One region of the Bacillus tuaregi genome, then DNA from elsewhere that is predicted to be linked to it. Evidence: riboswitches for the same ligand, from Rfam matches in the RefSeq annotation. Region 1 holds a riboswitch; each other region holds the start of a gene.

Region 1 (4,662 bases):
TCCCGAAGGAAAATCTGCTTGGTGAGTATGGAAAGGGGCATGTGATTGCCTTTAATATTCTCAATATCGGTCGCTATAAGCTAGGTGTTGGGGCAGTCGGGGCGGCGAAGCGTGCCTTTGAGTTGACTGTTCAGTATACAAACCAGCGGCAGCAGTTTAAGCAGCATCTTTCAAGCTTCCATTTGACGAAAGAAAAATTAGCTACAATGGCATCCAGATTATATGCCGCTGAAAGCTCCGTGTACCGGACTGTGGGTTTATTTGAAGAACGAATGAGTAGCCTGTCCACAAAAGAGATTAACGACGGTCGGGAAGTGGCGAAGTCGATTGCAGAGTATGCGATTGAATGCTCGATAAATAAAGTATTTGCCTCCGAGATGCTTGATTATCTGGCGGATGAAGGCGTGCAGCTCCATGGCGGTTATGGGTATATGCAGGAATATGAAATCGAACGAATTTATCGGGATTCAAGAATTAATCGAATTTTTGAAGGAACAAATGAAATTAACCGTCTGTTAATACCAGGAACCTTCATACGAAAGGCGGTAAAAGGGGAGCTGCCGCTCATCCAAAAAGCCAAGAGTCTGCAGAAAGAACTCATGGTGTTTATGCCCGAGGAGCCAGGGGAGGAACCGCTTGCCAAGGAAAAAAATTTGGTTGCGAATGCAAAAAGAATCGGTCTCTTAGCTTTAGGGCTGGCTTTGCAAAAATATGGCGAAGCCCTTGAAAAAGAGCAGGAGATATTGGTCAACATCGCGGATATCTTAATCCATACCTTTGCTATGGAGTCCGTTGTATTACGAACGGAAAAAGCGATTGCCAATACGGGCGCAGAGAAAAGCAGGCAGAAGCTTCTTTATACAGAAATTTTCTGCCAGGAGGCATTTCAAAAGATTGAGCAGGATGCGAAGGAAACGCTAATAGGGGTGGAGCAGGGTGACACATTAAGGATGATGCTGTCTGCTCTCCGCAAGTTTACTCGTCATACACCAATCAATGCTATAGCTAAGAAAAGAGATGCAGCGCAGAAAGTGATTGCTGCCGAGCGATTTACCGTTTGATTGTAACACCATCAGCGGGGCTTCCCTGCTGATGGTTTCATAATCAGAAGCTAATTTTTCTTTCATAGAATAATTTTAAATTAATTGGAGGATATTGATAAGAAAAGTAGAATAAATGTATAAGGTCTATTTATGACCTTATGTTTTCAAGAAAAAGTATGCTGATATTTGGACAAGCTAGATATGAGGTGATGAATTGGCACTTACGTTGTATTGGTACCCTAAATGCGGTACATGTAGAAAAGCAAAAAAGTGGTTGGATGACCGCGAAGTGAAGTATGAAGAAATACATATTGTTGACAATCCGCCGTCACGCGCTGAGCTGGAAACGATGTACAAGAACAGTGGCCTTGAAATCAAAAAGTTCTTTAATACAAGCGGTCAAAAGTACCGTGAGCTCGGGATGAAGGATCGAATCAAGGAAGCATCTGAAGAAGAGCTGCTTGATTTATTAGCATCAGACGGAATGTTAATTAAACGTCCAATTGTAACAGACTCTGAAAAGGTAACCGTTGGCTTTAAGGAAGAGCAATTTGCTGAAACCTGGGGTTAAGGCTTAAAATGAAATAGGACTGCAGGTCATAAATGGTCAAAAACATAAAAGCTGGAGGGATAGGAATGAATGCACCAAAAGAATTACGTTACTCCGAAGAGCATGAATGGGTAAAGGTTGAGGGTGACAAGGTACGTGTCGGTATTACTGAGTTTGCACAGCATGAGCTTGGTGATATTGTATTTGTCGAGCTTCCTGAACCAGGAGATGAACTAAAGGTAAATGAGCCGTTCGGAAGTGTTGAGTCTGTAAAAACGGTTTCTGAGCTATATGCTCCAATCAGCGGGAAAGTTGTGGAAGTTAATGAAGACTTGGCAGATGACCCACAATTTGTCAATGAATCCCCTTATGAAAAGGCATGGATGGTCGTGATTGAGCCGACAGATCTGTCAGAGATTGATCAATTAATGACGGCAGAGCAATATGAGGAAATGACCAAGGAAGACTAAAATTCGAGCAGACTGCGCCTTATGGGCGCATTCTGTATTTAAAGGGGGAAATGGGAATTTTAGGTCATGATAAGGTGATTATTGTCGAGGGAACGACAGATAAAAGAAAAGTGAAGACCATTATCAAAGAACCGATTGATATCCTTTGTACAAATGGAACGATTAGCGCTACGCTTTTAGATGAATGGAGTGATACATTATTTGATAAAGATGTCTATGTATTAGTGGATGCAGATGAAGCCGGCGAGAAGCTTCGCCGGAAGTTAAAGCGAGAATTTCCACTGGCAGAGCATCTTTATATTGATAAAATGTATCGGGAAGTAGCAAGTGCACCAGAATTCCATTTGGCAGCCATTCTCATCGCTGCCGATATCGAGGTTCACGCACAATACTTAGACAGAGGTTAACGTAATGGATGAATGGAGCAGAGAGAAACTAGAAGGTTTTATCGAGAATCAAGGCTCAGGATTAATCTATTTGTATACGCCCTTTTGCGGGACATGCCAGGTAGCGGGTAAAATGCTATCTGTTGCGGAGGAGTTAATACCTGAAATCGCAGTAGGCAGGATTAATTTGAATTATATGTCGGAACTGGCAAGGCAATGGGAAGTTGAGAGTGTACCGTGTTTAGTCTTTCTACAGGAAGGTATCATGGTTGATAAACTCTATGCTTTTCAATCCGTTCCGTTTCTATTACAAAAAATTAAATCATGTTTTTAGACATCCGTATTAAAAGGGGTGGAGGACTTGCGCTAGCTAATAGATCCTCCACCCTTTTGATGTGTTGTACTAAAAGAAAGGGATAAGAGAATGACTCACCATAAGCAGGAATTTTGCGCAGCTGCAGTGAATATATACTTAAAATGTGAGTAAAGCAGGGTGGTGGTTCAGAATGATAGAGCAAGTAATAAGCTGGCTTAGTGAAGTGAACCGAAAACAAGGTGTCCGGCTTCTGATTCGCAATATTCGATTCTCCTTTGCTGTGAAGACTGAGCAGGACGAGCTATATGTGAAAATTGATGATGGTCTCGTTGCCCTTCATGAAGCAGGGGAGTCGTCATCAGCTGGAAAAAGAATCGAAGTGTCGTCTGACGTTTTACATTCCATTCTAACTGGTGAAAGAAAGCTCAGAGAAGCGGTGAAGTATCGAGAAGCAGCGACGACATGTACTTTCCGTGAGCTTTTATTACTGGAATCCTTGTTTTTTTTAGCAAAACCCGACAAAACTCATATACTTAATAAAAATTTATCGAAATAATTGACGAATATTTCGTAATCATGGTAATATTTCATTATCAATTAAATAGTTTCTTATCAAGAGCGGTGGAGGGACTGGCCCGATGAAGCCCAGCAACCGGGGAAACACGGTGCTAAATCCAGCAGAGTGAAAGACTCTGACAGATAAGGAGAGACGACGAAGCCCTTCTTCCTGTGATAGAAGGCTTTTTTTGTATCTTCTAACTACTTTATATGAAATGGGAGAGATGAAGATGTCAGAAACTGAGAAAAACTATCGTTTAGAAACATTAGGGATTCATGGAGGACTTCAGCCTGATCCGGTAACAGGTGCAAGAGTGGTACCGATTTATCAAAACAATGCCTATCAATTTAAAAATACGGACCATGCCGCTAACTTATTCGCTCTTGCAGAGCCAGGCTATATCTATACCCGGATTCACAATCCTACTGTCACCGTGTTTGAAGAAAGAATGGCTTTATTAGAGGGTGGAATCGGTGCGCTTGCGACTGCCAGTGGCATGGCTGCCATTACGCTTGCCATATTAAATATTGCGGAAGCCGGAGATGAAATTGTCGCTGCCTCCAATCTATATGGCGGTACATATAATCTGTTCGCTGTTACCCTGCCAAAATATGGCATCAAGGTAAGCTTTGTCGATCCAGAGGATCCAGAAAACTTCCGCTCAGCGATCACCGAGAAAACGAAGGCTGTGTTTGCTGAAACAATCGGTAACCCAAGCCTGAAGGTGCTAGACATTGAGAAAGTGGCTGAAATTGCTCATGAAGCAGGCGTGCCGCTGATTATTGACAATACGTTTGCAACGCCGTATCTATGCCGTCCGATTGAATTTGGTGCAGATATTGTCGTTCATTCGGCAACCAAATGGTTATTAGGTAATGGAACGACAACAGGCGGAATTATCGTCGATGGTGGTAAATTTGATTGGAATTCACCGAAGTTCCCTGGCTTTACAGAGCCTGATGACAGCTATCACGGTCTTGTATATGCGGAAGCAGTTGGTGCTGCAGCTTATATTACAAAAGCACGTGTGCAACTTCTACGTGATATGGGACCTGCTTTAAGCCCGCAAAATGCTTTCTATTTCGTTCTTGGACTGGAAACATTGCATGTAAGAATGAAGGAGCATGTGGCGAATGCTGTAAAGGTAACCGAGTATTTAGAAAACCACCCTGGCGTCGACTGGGTTCTATACCCTGGTAGTGAAAGCAGTGCGGATAAAGCACTTGTGGAGAAATATTTACCAAAGGGCGCTGGCTCTATGATCGTTTTTGGCATCAAAGGCGGCAGAGAGGCTGGAGCAAAGCTCATTAACAATATTGAACTTTGGGCACATGTGGC
Region 2 (4,662 bases), 140 kb from region 1:
GGCACTTCGTTCATATATTCCTCAGGAGAAATCACGTAGCTGATATTTTCTAACCCCAGCTTATCAGCTGTTTCTTTTGCTACATCAATTTCACTGAAGCCGTTATGATCAAATCCCACCGAAAAGGTTTTAATCGCCGGATGAAACTCTTTCGCAATGGAAGCAATAATAGAGGAGTCAATTCCGCCAGATAGGAACGAACCAACCGGTACATCACTTCTCATATGAATTTTGACAGAATCAAATAGTACATCTTTAATTTCCTTAATAAAATCACTTTCTGATTTTTGAACAGGCTGGAAATTCGCTTTCCAGTAGCGTTTAATTTCCATTGGCGAACCGATTTTCTTAGTAAAATAGTGGCCCGGTTCAAGCTTGTGAATGCCTTGTGACAGTGTCTCTGGCTCTGGTACGAATTGATAGGTTAAGTAATGCTGTAAGGATTCATAGTTTAATACATCATTTTTCATGGCTAGCAAAATGCTCTTTTTCTCAGAGGCGAAAAACGTTCTTTCATCATCTTCATAATAAAAGAATGGTTTGATTCCAAAGGGATCTCTTCCGCCATAAAGAGTTTGTTCCTCTTTATCCCAAATCACAAAAGCAAACATCCCGCGTAAACGTTCAATGGCTTTTTCCTTTACATGACTATAGAGAGCAATGATAACCTCTGTATCAGAGCTTGTTTCAAATGAAAGCCCTTCTTTGATAAGCTCTTCACGTAATTCAACATAGTTATAAACCTCGCCATTAAAAATGATCCAATAGCGCTCGTTTTCATATGTTAAGGGCTGGTGGCCGCTTTCAATATCAATAATACTTAATCGACGGAAGCCAAATTGGATATGGTTATCCATATAATATCCATCATCATCAGGTCCGCGGTGGGTTATCAGATTATTCATCTGTTGGAATAATTGTTTTTCAGTTTCATTAAAATTCTGTGCCTTTTCATGTACACAACCAATAAAACCACACATTATGTACGTCACTCCATTCTTTATTTAAAAGCCCCTCACATAAAGGTTCTTAAATTACTCAAAAAAACATACTCTCTTATACTACCACTAATTTTTTTATAATGTCATGAAGTGAAAAAAAAAACAATGGGAAAATCATGCTATTATAAGCAGTTTATACTTTTTCTATTTATTCTAAAACATTGTACAATTTTTTTCCTATTCATATTGATTACTTGAATCTGCTGCAGTTCTTTTAAACGGAAACAGGAGCCGCACTATGATAATGCGACTCCTGTTTTCTCATTTGAATTATAAGATTATAAAGCACTGTTTAACGCTTGATCACGTATCAGCTCGGCTTTATCCGTACGCTCCCATGGAAGGTCCACATCCACACGACCGAAATGACCGTAGGCAGCCGTTTGTTTATAGATTGGGCGGCGAAGGTCAAGCATTTTGATAATCCCTGCAGGACGTAAATCAAAGTTTTTATTCACTACATCTACGAGTACATCCTCATCTACTTTACCTGTACCAAATGTGTCGATTGAAATCGATACAGGACGGGCTACACCAATCGCATAGGCAAATTGAACCTCTACTTTATCTGCCAATCCAGCGGCAACAATATTTTTCGCTACATAACGGGCAGCATAAGCTGCAGAGCGGTCAACCTTTGTCGGATCCTTACCAGAGAAGGCACCACCGCCATGACGAGCATAGCCGCCATATGTATCAACGATAATTTTTCGACCTGTTAAACCGGCATCCCCCTGTGGTCCCCCGATAACAAAACGACCGGTTGGGTTGATAAAATACTTTGTTTGATCATCAATTAACTCTTTTGGCACAACTGGAGAAATGACGTACTCCTTAAGATCTCGTTGAATTTGTTCCAAACCAATCTCTGGATCATGCTGAGTCGAAATGACTATCGTATCAATTCGAACAGGCTGATCATTTTCATCGTATTCTACTGTAACCTGCGTTTTTCCATCAGGACGAAGATATGCCAAGGTATTATCCTTACGTACCTCTGCTAAACGGCGGGAAAGCTTATGGGCTAATGAAATCGGTAATGGCATCAGCTCACTTGTTTCATTGCAGGCAAATCCGAACATAAGACCCTGATCTCCAGCTCCTATAGCCTCAATTTGCTCATCCGTCATGTTTCCTTCACGGGCTTCTAAGGCCTGGTCAACACCCATTGCAATATCCGGAGACTGCTCATCAATAGACGTTAATACGGCACATGTTTCAGAGTCAAAGCCATACTTGGCTCGTGTATAGCCAATTTCCTTTACGGTATTCCGAACAATTTTGGGAATATCTACATATGTTGATGTAGTAATTTCACCTGAAACTAATACTAAGCCGGTCGTAACTGATGTTTCAGCAGCCACACGTGCATTAGGATCCTGGGTAAGAATTTCATCTAAAATGGCATCAGAAATTTGATCACAAATCTTATCTGGATGGCCTTCAGTAACTGACTCTGAAGTAAACAAGCGACGTTTTGACAATCTGATTTCCTCCTTATATATAAAGAGATTGCGAAGAAACAGTGCATTAACAATCTCTTATGATACGGAACTCATCCCCTAGTAGTTTGGAAAAAATAAGGTGAATTTATCCTATTTATTAAAAATCAGAGTAAATTAGTTCCTTATTTATTGGAGACGCATAAAAAAACCTTCTCATCTTGTGAAAAGGTTGAAAATAAAAAATTCGCGCCTTTCACTCTTATCGTTCAAGGAAATGAATCCTTGCCACAGATTAGCACCTTTACTAAAAGAATCGCATACATATAAAACATTTCTACCTCAATATTTTGTAAACGAAAAATTTTCTACAATAATTAGTTAGCTAGTTTTATATCTAATTATGCTCTGCTTAGCAGGTTGCTGGGTTTCATTGGGTCTGTCCCTCCACCAGCTCGGGATAAGAGAGTATCCGTTCAATGAAACATCTTATCGTACCGATAGAAAGGCTGTCAATGAATACACATCAAATAATTACTATATATATAAAAATTTGCTAGTCTTTAATCAAAGTATTCAACCATTTTAATTTTTGGGAAAAGACCAAAAACTTTCATCAATAGTATAGACTATTCAAATAATTGTGCTATACTAATTGTGAGCTAAATCACTCCGAATGTAAATTTAAATAAAACTGATTAAAGGAAGGTATTCGTCGGATGAATTCTGTAAGTTTGAAACAAGAAATAAATGAATTTCTTAATGGCACTAATATTCTTACTCAATTATCTGTACCACAACTTGTCGAAAAAGTATTAACACGGAAGGAAGGGCAATTAACTTCAACCGGCGCGGTAATCGCTACAACTGGAAAGTACACTGGAAGATCCCCGAAGGATAAATACATTGTGGAAGAAGAGTCTGTTAAGGACAAAATTGACTGGGGTTCTGTGAACCAGCCAATCTCGAAAGAGGTATTCTCAAGTCTATACAATAAAGTGTTGGAATTTTTAAAAGAGAAAGACGAAGTGTTTGTATTTAAAGGCTTCGCTGGAGCTGATGAAAAGCACCGTCTACCTATCCAGGTTATTAATGAATATGCATGGCATAACCTATTTGCCCATCAGTTATTTATTCGTCCTACAAAGGAAGAATTAGCAGCCCATGATCCTGGCTTTACCGTTATTGCAGCCCCTAATTTTAAAGCGGACCCTGCCATTGATGGTACTTGTTCAGAAACATTTATTATTATTTCCTTTGAACAGCGTACGGTTCTGATTGGTGGAACAGAATATGCAGGAGAGATCAAAAAATCAGTCTTCTCCATTATGAATTATTTATTACCTGAGAATGGCATCCTGCCAATGCATTGCTCTTCTAACGTAGGAAACGAAGGCGATGTGGCCCTTTTCTTCGGTTTATCAGGAACAGGAAAAACAACCCTTTCTGCAGATCCAAACCGTCGTCTAATTGGTGATGATGAGCACGGCTGGTCAGGAAATGGCGTATTCAATATTGAAGGCGGTTGCTATGCTAAATGTATCAACCTATCTCGTGAAAAAGAACCGCAAATCTTCGATGCCATCCGTTTTGGCTCTGTATTAGAAAACGTTATGCTTGATCAAGATACACGCATTGCCGATTATGATGACGGCACATTGACGGAAAACACTCGTGCTGCTTACCCACTGCAGGCCATTGAAAATATTGTTGACCCAAGTGTTGCAGGTCATCCCAATACAATTATTTTCTTAACTGCTGATGCATTTGGCGTTTTACCTCCTATTGCGAAGCTTTCAAAGGAGCAGGCAATGTACCACTTCTTAAGTGGATACACGTCTAAGCTTGCAGGTACGGAACGCGGTGTGACATCACCAGAAGCAACATTCTCAACATGCTTCGGTTCACCATTCCTACCATTACCAGCAACTCGCTATGCAGAAATGCTTGGTGAAAAAATCAGCCAGCATAATGCAAATGTATACCTTGTTAATACAGGCTGGACTGGCGGAGAATACGGTGTTGGTTCACGTATGAAGCTAAGCTATACTCGCGCAATGGTTCAAGCAGCACTTGAAGGTGAACTGGCGAATGCTGAAACGAAAAAGGATGAAATTTTTGGCTTAGAAATTCCTTTACATGTACCTGGAGTACCAGATGATGTCCTACAACCTAATCGTACTTGGTCGAATCAGGAGCAGTACGAGGTGAAGGCAAAG
Region 3 (4,662 bases), 640 kb from region 1:
CGGTTTTCTCAGCCACTGCAATGATTTTTTCCTCAGTAACCTCTTGGACACCTAAGTCTTCTAAGGATACAGGCAATGCCAGCTCTCGGTAGAATCGCAGAATACTTGCGAGCTCATCCCATTTGTCTTCCAAAATCAGTTGAATGAGAATTCCATAGGCGATCTTTTCACCATGCAGGGCATGATGGGTTTCCTCCAACACCGTCAGCCCGTTATGGACAGCGTGGGCACCGGCAACACGACCATAACGATCTCCAAAGCCGCCTACCATTCCGCCAAGCATGATAATTGCCTCGGCGACCTTGATAAAATCCTCGTTAAGAATGCCAGTCCTAGCTGCACTGACAGCGCTCTTAGAATGCTTTAACAATAGGTCCTTACATTGCTTTGCAGTAAAATAGCATATTTCTAATGGAACTGATTTATCTTCAATTGCAGCCAATTGGACATCTGCTTCATACCATTTCGCAAGAGTATCAGCAATTCCCGCAATAAGCATATCAACAGGTCCCTGGAGAAGAATCCGCGGCTCTACAAGCACGAGGGAGGCACTGACAGGATAGATGTCAAATCGCAGGAATCTACCTGAATCATCATAAATAACGCTTACCGGTGTCCATGGTGAGCAGTTGGAGGTCAGGGTCGGGATTAACACGACCGGCTTATGTGTTAGGTGTCCAGCTGATTTCGTAAGGTCGAGAACCTTACCGCCGCCAACACCAATTATGGCATCGAAGCCGCCCTCAACCGTCAGCCTTGAAACTGTCGCAATTTCCGTAAGTGAGTTCTCGCCATTGTAAATATATTCGGTGCTCTCAACTGTATCCAGTGCAGGCCAGAACGGGCTTGCTGCCTTCCATGACTTTTGCCCATGAACAATGAGGATCTTCTGAAGTCCGCGCTCCAGTAATTTAGCCTCTAATTGATCCAAAATCCCTTTTTGGAGTACATATTCACCAGGTGCTCCATGTACATAGATCGTTTCCATCATTCGATTCTCCTTTTTAAAAGGTGCCAGGCACCGTAATCCATTATTTTGCCATCCACGTTGGTTTTCCAAAGCCTTGAAAGTCTTCATCAATGGCTTTTTCGAAGGCTTCAGATTCAACGACGGCTTTAATATCCTGTGCTAGCTGTGTATCCTTGTTAGCTGTTGTTACGGCAACGACATTACGATATTTATCGTCCATATTTTCAAGCTGAAGGGCATCAAGCAGGTTCATGCCGGCAGCTAATGCGAAGTTACCTGGTACTGCTGATAAATCGGCGCTTTCCACCGCACGAGGCAGCTGGCCTGCTTCAATTGGCTGGAAGGTAAGGTTTTTCTTGTTGTCATCAATATCCTTTTCAGATACTGTCAGTGGGTCTGCGTCTTTGCTTACGGTAATTAAGCCTGCATCCTGAAGTGTATTGAAGGCACGGGCTGCATTGGTTGGATCGTTCGGAATCGCAACGGTTGCTCCATCTTGAATGTCGTCTAATGACTTAAAGCTGTTTGAATAAATACCCATTGGTGCTGTTGGTACGGAAATTAAGCCTGTTAAATCCATCTTGTTTTCCTTAGCAAAGGTTTCGAGATAAATAGAATGCTGGAATAGGTTAGCATCGATATCGCCTGTATCTAAGGCATTATTCGGCTGAATGTAGTCACTGAACTCCACTAGCTTTACTGTGTAGCCTTTTTCCTCTAAGCCTGGCTTGATGATTTTTGTAACCATGTCACTATAGGGTCCTGCTGTTGCACCAAATTTGATTTCCTTTGATTCTGTTGTCGATGCTTCTTGCGTTTCACTCTTTTCTTCATTGCCGCCGCAGGCTGCGAGGACGACTGCTGCAAGTAGTAAGATAAAACTAATAAGCCATTTTTTCATGTGTGATTCCTTCTTTCTGTTATTTAATTTTTTATTGTATTATCGTTTATCAACGGCTTTGGAGATAAAGTCTCCAAGCAGCTGGATGAGCTGAACGAGTACGATTAAGATGACGACAGTGGCAATCATTATCGTGTTGTCGTAGCGGTAATAGCCGAAGCGAATGGCTAAATCACCAATTCCACCGCCGCCGACCGTACCGGCCATCGCTGAGAATCCAATTAAACTAATTAGAGTTAGTGTAATACCAGAAATAATGCCCGATTTAGCCTCTAAGAGGAGAACATCCTTGATGATCATCCATGGAGTAGCACCAGCCGCAATGGCTGCCTCAATCACCCCTTTATCGATTTCTCGTAGGGCTGTTTCAACGATGCGGGCAAAGAACGGAATCGCCGCAACGGAAAGCGAAACACTTGCTGCTGTTGGTCCTATCGTTGTTCCGACTAATGATTTCGTCAATGGAATTAACGCGACCAGCAGGATGATAAAGGGGATGGAGCGTACCATATTCACAATAAAGCCAAGAACACTTTGCACGAGTCGGTTTTCCCAGAATAGCTCTTTATCTGTTACATAAAGCAGAACTCCAATCGGAAGACCGATGACAATCGCAATGATTAAGGAAATGCCAATCATATAAATGGTCTGGAAAAATGCAGTGTTAATATCAGGAATGAGTTCGATTAAATGGTTGAAGTCAAATGCCATTCTGAATCACCTCCACCTGTGCGGTTCGTTTTTCAATAAAATGAAGCGCCTGATTGATTTCTTCTTTTTGACCATTCAGCTCCATGACAAAGATCCCAAGCGGTGCTTCACCGATATACTCAATTGAGCCGTGAAGAAAATTGCCATTCACATTAAACCGCTGCAGTGTATCCGAAATCACACTGTCACCGGCAACATCGCCTTTGAAGGTGACTTTTACAATGATGCCTTTACACTTTTGTAAAATAGCTTCTGGAATCTCAAAGGAAACTACACTTTTAATAAATTCCTTTGCCAGGTCTGTCTGTGGGTTAGAGAAAATATCATACACAGGACCTTCTTCGATAACCCTTCCCTTTTGCATAATGGCCACCCGGTGACAGATTTCCTTTACCACGTTCATCTCGTGAGTAATTAAGACAATCGTAATATTTAATTCTCGATTAATCTTCTTTAATAGCTCAAGGATGGACCTTGTTGTCGTTGGGTCCAACGCAGAGGTTGCTTCATCACATAATAGGACGGATGGGTTATTCGCCAGTGCCCTTGCAATGCCGACACGCTGCTTTTGACCGCCACTGAGCTGTGACGGATAGACATCCTTTTTGTCAGCAAGTCCAACCATTTCAAGCAGCTCTTCAACACGTCCATTGATTTGATTTGCTGGTGTTTTGGCTGCCTTTAAGGAAAATGCAATATTTTCAGAGACGGTTTTTTGACTGATTAAGTGAAAATGCTGGAAAATCATGCCGATCCTTAAACGCTGCTTACGTAAGCTATCGCTATTTAGCTTAGTCAGGTCAATTCCATTCACACTAATGATGCCTGACGACGGTCGCTCTAGTAGATTAATGCAGCGAAGCAACGAGCTTTTTCCGGCTCCAGAATAACCGACAATCCCATAGATTTCGCCTTTTTTTATGAAAAGGGACACGTTATCTACACCTTTGACAGGGCCGCTTTTCGTTTGATAAGTCTTTGAAAGATTTTGAATATTAATCATAGAATCCCCTCCTTTTTCAAAAGTCTATTAAACCAATTTATTTAGGTGGTTTTATAAGTGAACTAGCTCCTCGTTATTAGAAAATCCCTTTCTACTAAAAAATGCTTCTTTCAATTGAAAGAAGCATCGAAACTCGGTCTATCATTTCGACTTATCTTTCAGAATGAAAGTCATTCTGCAGGATTTGGCACCTTCCCATGTGGGGGTTGCCGGACGTCATAGGGCCTTGTCCCTCGGTCACTCTGGATAAGTTAGGTATTTAGTTATGATTAGTATAGTACTAATATTATAATCATCTGTCAATATATTAAATTCACTTTTTTAAGAAAATAATAAAAGTGGATGTTTAACTTCATTCAGCAATTGCTTTTTGTACCGAAAGCTTGCGACAGGTACAGAAGTCCTCCACTTCTATCAACCTGCATAACTTTAACAGAGTCAATTATATAAGTCTGTTCGTCTGTCCTGGAAAATTGGGATGGTGCGACGGACTTTTTCCACCTCTTGTAAATCGATCTCTGCATAGTAGATGGCCTCTTCTGTATGACCGCCAATTAGAATTTCCCCCCATGGAGCAATAACCATCGAATGACCGTTAAAGGCATTGTTCGGGTCTGACCCAACGCGGTTTACGGCGACAACATAGCATTGGTTTTCAATCGCACGAGCCTGTAACAATAACTGCCAATGGTCGATCCTTGGTGTCGGCCATTCAGCTGGAATAAACATTATGTTAGCACCATTCAAGACATGGGCACGAATCCATTCAGGAAAACGGAGGTCATAGCAAATGACACCACCACATGTCGTACCGTCTAACTCAAAGGTATTCATTGTTTGACCGGCATCCAAATAGACATGTTCATCCATTAGTTTAAATAGGTGGGCTTTGTCATATTCCGAAATGATCTGTCCGTCTCGGTCCGCAATATACATCGTATTATAGAATTTACCCTGTCTTTTTGTTGAAACCGACCCACCTACAATATTTACTCTATATTCCTTTGCCAGATTTGAGAAAAGAGTTTTTGTCCGTTCACCATTAGGATCTGCTAGTATGTCAAGCTGCTTTAGGGC
Region 4 (4,662 bases), 580 kb from region 1:
CTGGCCTTATTACGAGGATGCCGGAAATGTCATGAGCTATTCAGCTATTTTATGGAGCGGTGGAAGTATTACGATTTTATCTCTTATTCTAGCCCTTATTCTTTTCCTATTCTTTAGGTATCAGTTAGAAATGAAAGAAGCTTTTTCACCAGGCAATTTTCCAAGAATTCATCTGGAGAAAATTCCAGTTACCTCTTCACAGGTTAAAGCAGGTAAGTATTTTGTTGTTGTGTCTATTCTTTTCTTCATTCAGGTTATGTTTGGTGCTTTATTGGCTCACTATTACACAGAGCCTGATTCTTTCTTCGGCATCAAGTGGATTGTCGAGCTATTACCGTTTAGTTTTTCAAAAGGGGCACATCTACAATTAGCTATTTTCTGGATTGCTACCGCCTGGTTAGGATTAGGAATTTATGTAGCCCCACTTGTTGGCGGGTATGAGCCGAAGCATCAGGGTAAGTTAGTTAATATTCTATTTTGGGCCCTTGTCGTATTAGTCTTTGGCAGCTTAGCTGGTGAATGGTTAGGGGTTAATGGCTATCTTGGCAATGCTTGGTTCATGTTTGGTCATCAAGGATGGGAATATTTGGAGTTAGGCCGATTCTGGCAATATCTATTAGCCGCCGGAATGATGATTTGGTTGTTTATCGTCTTTAGGGGGATTAGGAGTGCCTTAAAGCGGGAAACGGATCGAGGTGGTCTTGTCCATCTCTTATTCTATGCATCCATTGGTGTACCGTTATTCTATGTTTTTGCTTTCCTAATTCAGCCGGATACAAGCTACACAATGGCCGATTACTGGCGTTGGTGGATTGTTCATTTATGGGTAGAAGGTATATTTGAAGTCTTTGCCGTTGTCGTGATTGGTTTCCTATTAGTTCGCATGAAACTGGTAACGAAAAAATCAACGATTCGACAACTATACTTCCAAATTACGATTTTACTAGGAAGCGGAGTTCTTGGAATTGGTCATCACTATTATTATAACGGCTCATCAGAAGTCTGGATTGCCATTGGCTCGGTCTTCTCTGCTCTAGAAATTATCCCGTTAACTTTATTGATTTTAGAAGCGTATTCACAATATAAAATGCTTCGAGATGGAGGGATTGATTTCCCTTATAAATCGACCTTCTGGTTCTTAATATCAACCGCACTTTGGAATTTAGTCGGTGCTGGTGTACTAGGATTCTTAATCAATCTGCCAGTTGTGAACTATTTTGAACATGGTCAGCAATTAACACCGGCACATGCCCACGGGGCGATGATGGGGGTATATGGAATGTTTGCGATTGCGCTGCTTCTTTACTCCTTAAGAAATATCGTTAAGCCAAAGGCGTGGAGCGACAAATTCCTCAAATTCATCTGCTGGATGTTGAATATTGGATTAGCAGGAATGGTCTTTATTACTTTATTACCGATTGGGTTCATACAACTGAAGCTGGCTTACGATCAAGGCTATTGGGCATCCCGTGACCCAGAAACGTATTTTGGCATAGAAGCCGTTCAGAATTTGCTTTTAGTCAGATCAGTCCCGGATACCATTTTCTTAATTGGTGTCATTGGGCTTGTCATCTTCTGTATTAAAGCACTGTTTAATCTAAGGAAGCCTACACACGGGGAGAATGAACTTCTACCGGTGCAGGACTTAGCAGCAGATGAAGAAGAATGATAGTAGTAGGATTCGTTCAAATATGAAGTGATAAAAAGGCTAATAAAAAATTTTAGAGAAACACGCTTGAAACTGATAGCACTGATTAGTGATTTAATGGATGAGCAGCTGAATGTTACATTAAGTTCGGAATGGTGGTGGATTGCTCAAATACTCTATCATTTGTATTCAACGGAGAAGGAAATAGCCCAATTTGTCTTACAGTCTCTGAAAACAATTAGTAAAAAGGTAGAGGAGAGGGACGTATCTTTCATTGAAGCTTGTAATGTAATAGCTAAAGCTGCCGAAGTGCCGCCTGAGGCATTCTTCAGTAAAAAGGAAATCACTCAGTTATTAGAAGCATCGAGGTTTCAATATACACAAGCTATTTTTAATGAAACACATAAAAGATCTTTAACAGAAAAGTCAGTTGAGCATCCAGGCTTTGGAGAGATTAGTTTAAAGAATATGCTAGATGTGATTTGGTTACACGAAGAACAGCATCTTCAGCAACTGAAAGAAATAAAGCAGCAATTAGTTAAGTGCCCTAATTAGTTAGCAATCTATTATCCATCTAATCTCCGTTACTTGAAATGGCCTATGGTACTCCCTATAAAAAAATCCGTTATTTATTGATGCCATGGCAACAGCTGTCTTGAATAGGAGCGATTAACTTAATCAATCCTTATAGAATATTACAGGGGTGAACTATATGGAGAAACAATCGATTCCTTCTTATCAACTATTTAATGAAGGTCATTTTTCAAAAAATATAATATTTAAAAGTAACCATAGCCAGGTATTTCTGTTAAATTTACTGCCGGGTCAAGAGATGCCTTCTCATTATCACATCGGTGCTGAATTATACTTACATGTCCTTCAAGGCAGCGGAACATTTAGTATCGATGGACATGAGCTTATCGTAAGTCAAAATGAGGTGATACATTGTGATGGAACCCAGAGATTAGGCTTTGCTAATACAGGAAATGAAAATGTATCTATCTTTGTAACGCTTAGTAAAATGAATCGCTAAAAATGGATGGATGAAAGAGTGAAAAGAGATTCGGATATATGCATGATTCTGTTAATTTTTTACTTGAAAATGAGCTAAGGACATGTTAACATCATTAACAATATAATAATTCAAAAAAATAAAATAGCGATAACTTCTTATCCAGAGCGGTGGAGGGACAGGCCCTATGAAACCCGGCAACCATTAAGGCGAATTCTTGCCTTGAACGGTGCTAATTCCTGCAAAGGCAGCAGCCTTTGAAAGATGAGAGGAATGTGTGTTAAACATACGAACCTCTCTTTTAAGCAAAGAGAGGTTTTTTGGATGTTAAGAAGCTATCGCTCGAAAAGGAGCGAACGAAAATGGAAAAAGCAGTATTTGGTGCAAGCGGGTTCTTTAGTCAACAAGCATTTCAGACAGCCTTACGAGGGGTTGAAAAGGTTTCAATCAATCACCCGAGCGGGACAAACTTAGACATAGTGGAAATATGGTTTAATCCATGGAAGGTATCCTACAAAGAGCTATTGGATTTATTTTTCGATCTACATGACCCTACGGCAAAAGAGGGACAGCCTGATGATAATCAATCATTGATTTTCTTCGCTGATCATCATCAGCTTGCATTGGCTAAACAAAAGAAATGTGAGCTGAAGCCGTTTTTTAAAGATCGTATTATTACACAAATTACTCCGTTTTGTGAACACACTCAATTCCATGCAGAGGCATAAAATAACAATTGTACGAAACCACAGAAAAAAACATCAGCTGAGAAATAGGAATTATTCATAATAAAACGGTGTGAAATTCAAGTTTCACACCGTTTTCGTTCGAATTAAAGAGTATTCACCTTTTGAATCAGCTGATCCCATTGTTGAAGGAAGTCCTCTGGTGTTAAGGGAGGACTGTAGAGATATCCCTGTATGTGCGTACACTGTTTCATTTGTAAAATATTCTTTTGTACCTGTGTTTCGACCCCTTCGGCAATGACCTCAAGCTGTAAATGCTGGGCCATCGAAATAATGGTTGAGACTATCGTATGATCCTGTTCATTCTCTGTGAGATCATGGATAAAGGATCGGTCAATTTTCAGACGGTCGATGGGGAGATGCTTTAAGTAATGCAACGAAGAATAACCTGTCCCAAAATCATCAATGGCAATTTTACAGCCTAAATTTTTTAGCTCCTGCATCGTTTTGGAGGCGTGCTCCATATTCATCATCATGCTTTCCGTAATTTCAAGCTCTAAAGCCTCTGGTGGTAATTCCGTTTCAAGCAGAATCCCCTTCACCGTATCGTTCAGGTCCTGTGAATAAAATTGACGTGAGGACAGGTTCACAGCGATGCTTAAGGAGGAGTACCCGAGATTATGCCACTCCTTTAATTGTCTACACGATGTTCGAAGCACCCATTCACCGATGGGAATAATCAGTCCGGTATTTTCTGCCATCGGGATAAATTGGTCAGGTGAAATGGGACCATAGCTTGGATGATCCCAGCGAAGCAATGCTTCCAACCCTTGTATCTTACCAGAAACAATATCTATCTGCGGCTGATAGACGAGACGAAGCTCTTGATTATGCAAGGCATAATACAAATCGTTCTCCAAAACAAGTCGGTCAAGTGCTTTACCATCCATACATGACTTATACATTTTAAACGGAACCTGTTGTTGAGCTGCTTCTGTGAGCGCCATGTTGGCGTGCTTCAAAAGCTCGTCGTTGTCATCCCCATGCTGTGGATACAGTGCACCGCCTATCGTTACGGAAACGTTGAGAAGGAGATGCTTGACCTGCATCGGCTCGTTTATTCTAGCTTGAATCTGACTGCAGGCTGCAGCCAAATCCTTCTCATCTAAAGCAGGGTATAGGAGGGCAAATTCATCACCCGTGAGCCGACCAACAAATACATGTCCTGGAACGTGTTCTTTCAGCCTGTTCGCAACATTTTGGAGAATTAAATCACCAAAGGCATGTCCAAGCGCTTCATTAATTTGCTTGAATCG

What was found. Region 1 has a riboswitch for S-adenosylmethionine ahead of BQ5321_RS06040 (O-acetylhomoserine aminocarboxypropyltransferase/cysteine synthase family protein). Riboswitches for the same ligand answer to the same signal wherever they lie in the genome.
Region 2: it holds a riboswitch for S-adenosylmethionine, as region 1 does, so the genes downstream of both, metK (methionine adenosyltransferase) here and BQ5321_RS06040 (O-acetylhomoserine aminocarboxypropyltransferase/cysteine synthase family protein) in region 1, are expected to answer to the same signal.
Region 3: it holds a riboswitch for S-adenosylmethionine, as region 1 does, so the genes downstream of both, BQ5321_RS03145 (methionine ABC transporter ATP-binding protein) here and BQ5321_RS06040 (O-acetylhomoserine aminocarboxypropyltransferase/cysteine synthase family protein) in region 1, are expected to answer to the same signal.
Region 4: it holds a riboswitch for S-adenosylmethionine, as region 1 does, so the genes downstream of both, BQ5321_RS08820 (peptide-methionine (S)-S-oxide reductase) here and BQ5321_RS06040 (O-acetylhomoserine aminocarboxypropyltransferase/cysteine synthase family protein) in region 1, are expected to answer to the same signal.

Annotation. Positions count from the first base shown of each region.
Region 1 is NZ_LT629731.1:797,606-802,267, forward strand. Features, by position in the region: gene BQ5321_RS06010 (acyl-CoA dehydrogenase family protein) at 1-1,061, shown strand, start outside; gene BQ5321_RS06015 (arsenate reductase family protein) at 1,258-1,614, shown strand; gene gcvH (glycine cleavage system protein GcvH) at 1,680-2,063, shown strand; gene BQ5321_RS06025 (toprim domain-containing protein) at 2,114-2,470, shown strand; gene BQ5321_RS06030 (thioredoxin family protein) at 2,475-2,783, shown strand; gene BQ5321_RS06035 (hypothetical protein) at 2,956-3,321, shown strand; SAM riboswitch class I at 3,372-3,471, shown strand; gene BQ5321_RS06040 (O-acetylhomoserine aminocarboxypropyltransferase/cysteine synthase family protein) at 3,554-4,662, shown strand, end outside.
Region 2 is NZ_LT629731.1:934,073-938,734, reverse strand. Features, by position in the region: gene asnB (asparagine synthase (glutamine-hydrolyzing)) at 1-980, opposite strand, end outside; gene metK (methionine adenosyltransferase) at 1,280-2,485, opposite strand; SAM riboswitch class I at 2,703-2,910, opposite strand; gene pckA (phosphoenolpyruvate carboxykinase (ATP)) at 3,163-4,662, shown strand, end outside.
Region 3 is NZ_LT629731.1:160,430-165,091, forward strand. Features, by position in the region: gene BQ5321_RS03130 (iron-containing alcohol dehydrogenase family protein) at 1-991, opposite strand, end outside; gene BQ5321_RS03135 (MetQ/NlpA family ABC transporter substrate-binding protein) at 1,032-1,871, opposite strand; gene BQ5321_RS03140 (methionine ABC transporter permease) at 1,911-2,582, opposite strand; gene BQ5321_RS03145 (methionine ABC transporter ATP-binding protein) at 2,572-3,585, opposite strand; SAM riboswitch class I at 3,734-3,838, opposite strand; gene BQ5321_RS03150 (carbon-nitrogen family hydrolase) at 4,024-4,662, opposite strand, start outside.
Region 4 is NZ_LT629731.1:1,376,613-1,381,274, forward strand. Features, by position in the region: gene BQ5321_RS08805 (nitric-oxide reductase large subunit) at 1-1,669, shown strand, start outside; gene BQ5321_RS08810 (DinB family protein) at 1,697-2,203, shown strand; gene BQ5321_RS08815 (cupin domain-containing protein) at 2,361-2,681, shown strand; SAM riboswitch class I at 2,816-2,931, shown strand; gene BQ5321_RS08820 (peptide-methionine (S)-S-oxide reductase) at 3,023-3,388, shown strand; gene BQ5321_RS08825 (EAL domain-containing protein) at 3,493-4,662, opposite strand, start outside.